3 regions of the Pelorhabdus rhamnosifermentans genome follow, and region 2 is predicted to be linked to each of the others. Evidence: riboswitches for the same ligand, from Rfam matches in the RefSeq annotation. Region 2 holds a riboswitch; each other region holds the start of a gene.
The links. A riboswitch is a leader RNA that binds a small molecule or an ion and turns the genes downstream of it on or off. The one in region 2 is predicted to bind cobalamin.
Positions count from the first base shown of each region.

Region 1: another riboswitch for cobalamin. It lies ahead of Ga0466249_RS06645 (acetyl-CoA hydrolase/transferase C-terminal domain-containing protein); the one in region 2 lies ahead of cbiD (cobalt-precorrin-5B (C(1))-methyltransferase CbiD).
Region 3: another riboswitch for cobalamin. It lies ahead of Ga0466249_RS06695 (adenosylcobinamide amidohydrolase); the one in region 2 lies ahead of cbiD (cobalt-precorrin-5B (C(1))-methyltransferase CbiD).

Region 1 is NZ_JAHGVE010000004.1:113,330-115,521, forward strand. It holds partial or broken gene Ga0466249_RS06640 (Glu/Leu/Phe/Val family dehydrogenase) at 1-165, opposite strand, end outside; cobalamin riboswitch at 310-490, shown strand; gene Ga0466249_RS06645 (acetyl-CoA hydrolase/transferase C-terminal domain-containing protein) at 820-999, shown strand; gene Ga0466249_RS06650 (aldehyde dehydrogenase family protein) at 1,034-2,192, shown strand, end outside.
Region 2 is NZ_JAHGVE010000022.1:50,991-53,182, forward strand. It holds gene cbiD (cobalt-precorrin-5B (C(1))-methyltransferase CbiD) at 1-954, opposite strand, end outside; cobalamin riboswitch at 1,044-1,219, opposite strand; gene Ga0466249_RS20120 (S1 family peptidase) at 1,594-2,192, shown strand, end outside.
Region 3 is NZ_JAHGVE010000004.1:123,254-125,445, reverse strand. It holds gene Ga0466249_RS06695 (adenosylcobinamide amidohydrolase) at 1-736, opposite strand, end outside; cobalamin riboswitch at 890-1,073, opposite strand; gene Ga0466249_RS06690 (NifU family protein) at 1,301-1,585, opposite strand; gene Ga0466249_RS06685 (4-hydroxyphenylacetate 3-hydroxylase family protein) at 1,633-2,192, opposite strand, start outside.

The sequences.
Region 1 (2,192 bases), on a different contig from region 2:
TAAGGAGACAAAAGCATCACCAAGAGCAACAATTTTAAATCCTTGCTCTTGCAGTAACTTGGCTCCCATACTGCCAACATTGCCAAAACCTTGTACGGCAACCGTCATGTCTTGTGTTTTTAATCCTAGCTTTTCTAATGTACTCAATGCCGATAACATCACGCCTCGTCCAGTCGCTTATGTTCTTCCCAGTGAACCACCTAGTTCCCAAGGCTTTCCTGTTACGACACAACTGCTTTCATGGTTAAATTTTTTTGACGGATAGATTTATTTGTGTTACAATAAATGGTAATAAATATTAATTTGATAAAATTTCATAGATGAATAGGTGCCCTTAGGGGCTTAATAGGGAAGTCCGGTGAAATATCGGCGCGGTCCCGCCACTGTAATGGGAAGCAAACTCAGAAATGTCACTAAGACGCTAAATTCTTGGCAGGTTTGAGTCGTGATGATCCAGAGCCAAGAGAACTGCCTATTTAACAGTCACCGTTTGACCTGCGAGAGATGGGGAGGAGATTTGTACGATAGCTTTTTTATTGTATTGATTTTATCCCAGTATCGTTGATACTGGGATTTATATTTTTTAGATATTAAAAACATCTCCTGGTTTGATGGCCGGAAGATGTTTTTTTTATAATATTTTTTCTTTACCTGAGCGATAATGAGGAAGATATGGAAGCTCTTACCCTTTCACGTTGATACTTTCATTGTCTAGCTTAGGGATCTATATAATCAAGAATTTTGTTTAATGGTAAGCAAATAACAAAAAGGAGAGGATTTATTTTGAATGGTTGGAGACCTAGCTAGTTATCAGAGTAGATGCATGATACAAGGGTAGCTGTGACGACATCCCGTAATGAGGTGCAGTATATTGTGACTGGTATTGCCGATTTACGAGGCAAATGCCTGCGAGAGCGAGCCAAGGCTTTAATTGCCGTGAGTCATCCTGATTTTCGGTCATCCTTATTAGCCCAGGCAACAGAGCAAGACTTGATTTAAGACAAAATTAGATAGTGGGAGGAATAAGAAAAACATGGATAAACAGTACTCAGTAAGTGAAATAATTAACAAATCAAAAATTGCTCAACAAATTCTGGCGGGTTACACACAAGTACAAGTCGATCAATTGGTTCGTGTCATAGGCAAAGTCGTTTATGACAATGCCGAGATGTTAGCCCGTGAAACGGTAGATGAAACGAGAATGGGCGTTTATAAAGACAAGATAGACAAATGTAAAGGCAATTCACGAACAGTCTGGAATAGTTTGAAAGGGAAAAAATCTGTTGGTATCATTAAAGAAGAACCAGAAAAAGGCCTTGTATATGTGGCAAAACCGAAGGGTGTTATTGGTGCGATTACTCCGACGACGAATCCAATTGTTACGTCCATGTGCAATGCCATGTTTGCTGTTAAAGGGCGTGATACGATTATTGTTGCACCTCATCCAAGATCGAAAAAATGCTCCACTCACATGATACAACTCATCAATGTTGAATTGAAAAAATTGGGTGCTCCAGAAAATTTGATTCAGATTATTGAAGAACCGAGTATCGAAAAGACGCAGGAATTAATGCAATCCGTCGATGTCGTTGTGGCTACAGGCGGTACTGGCATGGTGAAATCGGCCTATTCAAGCGGAAAACCTTCTTATGGTGTGGGTCCTGGTAATGTTCAGGTTATTATGGACCGAGATTATGATGATAACCAGGCTGTGAAGGATATTATTGCTGGTAGAAAATTTGATAATGGCATCCTTTGTACATGTGAGCAATGTATTATTGCACCGGCTGAAAAACATGCTGAGATTATGAGATTGTTTGTGAAAAATGGTGCTTGCTATTTTGACGATGAAGCGATAGTGGATAAATTTAGACAAGCCATGTTTATAGATGGAAGCATTAACAAAAAAATTGTCGGACAGTCTGTTCAATTTATTGCCAATCTCGCGGGAGTACCTGTACCTGAAGGGGCCAAAGTCATTATTTTAAAAGCCAAAGGCAAGGGCAGTGCCGATATTCTTTGCCGGGAAAAAATGTGTCCTGTTATGGTTACCTTTGCGTATGAGAAATTTGAAGATGCTCTTGATATTGCGAAAACAAATTTAGTGTATGAAGGTGCTGGTCATACAGCTGTCGTGCATTCCAACAATAAGGAACACATTATTCAGGCCGGTTTGGCGCTTCCATTTAGTC
Region 2 (2,192 bases):
AACCTGATAAACAGACTGCAGTTTATATTGCGCGATAATCGTTATAGCCGCTTCTGTCGTAGTACAAGCCAAGATTGCTTTCACGGCAGCTTGCGATGCGCCACAAGCTGCCGCATAAGCGCCTAACGTTTCCATTCTGGCATCAGCCACACGATTATGGGTATGAAAAACACCAGCGGCAACTTTCGCGAGTTTACCTAAATGGCCAATCAAAAGAACCCTCTTCATCCCTAAACGTACAGCCTGTTCCAGCATGTGACCAATAAAGTTGCTTGTCTGCACAACAAGCTCCGCAGGCAATTTCAATTTCTCTATGGCCACATCCTGACCAATCCGACCGGGTACAAAAACAATGTCCTCATATCCAAGGGCTCTGACAACACTAATTTGGGGCGTCAGAGAATTTTTAAAAGCTTCTTCACTCATAGGTTTCACAATGCCTGTTGTGCCAATAATGGAAATACCGCCTTCAATACCAAGCGTAGGATTAAGCGTTTTCTTGGCAAGTTCTTTGCCATTAGGTACTGAAATCGTCACAATCGCTCCCTGATCTCGTGGAAGTACTTCACGCAGAGCACGTTCAATCATTAAACGAGGTCCCGGATTAATGGCAGGCTGACCTACCGGAACAGATAAGCCAGGCTTAGTAACAATGCCCACTCCACTACCTGCTTGTAAACAAATATCTATCTGATTGGTTAATTTCACATGAACAATAATTTTCGTACCATGCGTAATATCAGGATCATCGCCACCGTCTTTAATAACGCAGGCATAGCCGCCTTCTGGCGTGACTTGGACTGAATCAATCGGCACAGTAATAGCTTGTCCCTGGGGGGATAAAATCACGGTAGTCGTAATCATTTCACCTTGTATTGCGCGCGCAGCGGCTTTTGCCGCGGCTGCCGCACAGGATCCTGTTGTATAGCCTTCTCTTAACAACTCTCCAGACATGAAAATACCCCCTTCACGAGCAAGGGGGGTAACAGCGACAGAATAAAACCTGTTCAATTACCCACCTGCCCATCTCTCGTAGGTCATAACGGCGTGTGTTAGAACAGGTCGGTCTCCTGACTCTGGTTCATTGCTTGCCTAGGCCTTCCCAGTGTTTAACCAGTGGCTTTCATTAGACAAGCTCTCCAATACAGTGGCGGGACCGCGCCGGGATTACACCGGACTTCCCAATTAAGCAAAATGCACCTATTCCCAAAATTCAATATTTATTTATACTACATATTTATTTATATTGCGTTATATTCCATCAATAACGCCAGATTCCTGCTTAATTCGAAATAGAAACAAAATTTAAATTCAATAAACAATGAGGCATGTTAAAATAAAATCTAATCTATACACAATAAAAAAGGAAATTCTTCCTGCAATGAAGAATGTTAATCGTAAACAAATAATATTCATTATATAAAAGCAATTATTATATTTAAACATGTACATCACAACTAATAGCTTATTTTAGCGCTGCTTCAGCTATGAAGATGTCTTATTCATGATCTTATTCATGATCTTATTGATTTATCTGTTATTTTGGGGCAAAAAAATATAATGCATATTTTTTCATGCCAAAGGAGAATTTTTATGTCTAAGAAATGGTTATTTTTTATTTTTATACTACTGGTATCTTTCGTTATTGCCGCCTCCTGTTTTGCCGCCCCCCTGCCAACAAGTCAGTTCAATCGCCAGCAAGCCATAGATACGTTCTTTAAAGATAAAACCCTTGACCCTATTGAAGGAATTTGGCTGACCGACGACGACAGTTATGAACTTGCTATTGTTAAAAATACTTTTTCAGTATGTTCAGGACATGATTATATTGGATTCATCACCGAAGCAACTCCACATAACTGGAAACCCGGCGAAATAAAGCTGGCGTTAAAAAAAACAACTATGGATAAATTATTTGTCGGATCGTTATACGAATATTCACAGCAGCTTTTAATTTTTACTGAAAAACAAGTATTGGGAACTTCCTTTCATCTCATGGGCAATAATATGCTGCAATACACTAACAATAAAAAAGAAAGAAAAATGTTTATAAGAATATATCCAACAAGCGAAACAAGTAAGAATAACAGCAATACCTTTAGTGGTTCCGGTACAGGATTCTTCGTTACACCGCATCTCATTGTAACAAATTATCATGTTGTCAAAACAGCTAAAACAATTGAAATTAAAGA
Region 3 (2,192 bases), on a different contig from region 2:
TTTGACGCCAGGGAATAATTTTGCTTTCCATAGCTAGTGATTCTTTCAATGCCGTTTTCACTGCACAAGCCAAAGCTTCGCCAAACAACGACTGGGTCCCTACATCATTACAAAATACTTTAGCCGTTGGATTGGTAGCAAAAATAATCCCATCTGCTCCAGTACCCGTAGCCGGACTTAATGTACAAGAATTAATCACAGCCAGTTCCTGAAGTGCTGCACTTTTGGCTTCCGTAATGGTTAACAAGGCTTTAACCATATTCCCCTCTGCTATCTGCGCATTCGTTAAGACTAACAGATTGATAGCATCATTAAACGCACAATCACGATTACTATCCTCGCCATGCTCCCCTGCCCTCATCGCATTCGTCCCGATTACTGCTGTTGCAATGACTTCAATCAGCGTATCTTGAAAATAAAATGCACTATAGCCATGACGATCAACCTTTGTATTCGAAAGTAAACCTGTAATGCGTTCACAGTTAAAACCATTCATAACAGCAAAATTCAACAAATCATTAGATGCTTCTTCAAATGAACTAACAAATGAAGAATGTTCCGTATCAAAGTCTGCTTGGACACGACTGATACAATGATTAAAAATAGCATCTGCCATAAGAAAACCGCCATTGTAACTGGATGTACTCAAAACAAGACGTGGCTCTGGAAACTGGCAAATCAATGAATGCTTCGTCTCAATAAACAGTCCACCCGTTTTAAGCAACTGATTTTTCATTATTTTACACCTCTTTTCGACACTAATTTTACTCAAAATAAAAAGACTTCCTGATCAGCTAGAAAAGTCTCTGGACAAAATAGAAAATCCCGACTAAAATAGTCGGGAAGAAAAAGCGCTCTACTAATCCCCTTCCCATCTCTCGCAGGTCAAACGGTGACTGTTAAATAGGCAGTTCTCCTGGCTCTGGATCATCGCATTCCCAAACCTTCCCAAGACATTAGCGTCTCAGTGGCATTTTTTGGTTTGCTTCCCATTACAGTGGCGGGACCGCGCCGGTATTTCACCGGACTTCCCTATTAAGCCCCTAAAGGGCACCTATTTCCATCTATATGAAGTTTTCACATTGTTGCTTATGATTTTAAAATAGCATATATCAAAGAGCAAGTCAAATAAATCTGTGTATTTTCGTCTAAACACTTTCAGGCAAAATAAATTTCTGACCAATGAAACAAAGAAGCTCAATAAATTTTTTATACAATAGAGGACCTGACAGTATCAATCATGTCACTGTCAGGTCCTCCTATTTTAGAAACACTCCGCTTTCATCAACCTTTATTCATACTACGAAGGTTTCCCCTGTCTTAAAATCTCCAAGGCCTGCTGAATCAATTCGTCGATTACTTCAAAAACAGGTACAACACCTTGAATCTCAGGACATTCTGCTCGAAGGATTGTTTCCACGACTTCTTTCAAGGTTTGTTGGGCACCGGGACATATTGAACAGGCCCCGGTGAGTCTCACCCTAACAAATCCATCTTCTGTCGTATCTAAATACTCGATGTCACCCTCATGGCTCTGAAGGATTGGACGAATTTTTTCTTCAATAATTTGTTCGATTCTATTCATTGCATTTCCCGCCCGTCTTCATCTACACTTATTTTCACGACAGAACCTTATTTCGCTGCACCTTGATCAGTAATACCAGCAATGACCTTAGCTAATTCTTTTTTCGCCTCAATATTTCCCTGACGGGCTATCATAATCCGTTGGGCCTGCGGCGATCCCGCACCATGCATAGATTCTGTCCGATAACCTACAGCTGCCGTGCCTAACGTAATGTTTTCAATCAGCCGTAAGATGCGCATCCGCCATTCTGTCGGAATCGACGCCACACCTTTAAAGTATTTTTCAACCACTTTGCCAATAACAGGATGATTCAGATCTTTTTGCGATGGCAGCGTTACCATGAGTCCACCGGCAATATCTTCTGCTAAACGCGCAATTTCATAAGGGAACCGCGTAACATTTTGCTTACATACATTGGCAAGCAGTAAATCAATGAGATACGTCCCTGAGGCTGTTTTATGTCCTTCAGCCGAACAAGCAATGCCGCAGGCATAAAGAGTTTCATTTAAGTGCTGCATTTCAATCAGTTTATCTTTAATATGCGATGCCCGAGCTGCACCATTATAATCTGCCGCAAGAGCCGCTGCTCCAATAAGCACATCCCCTA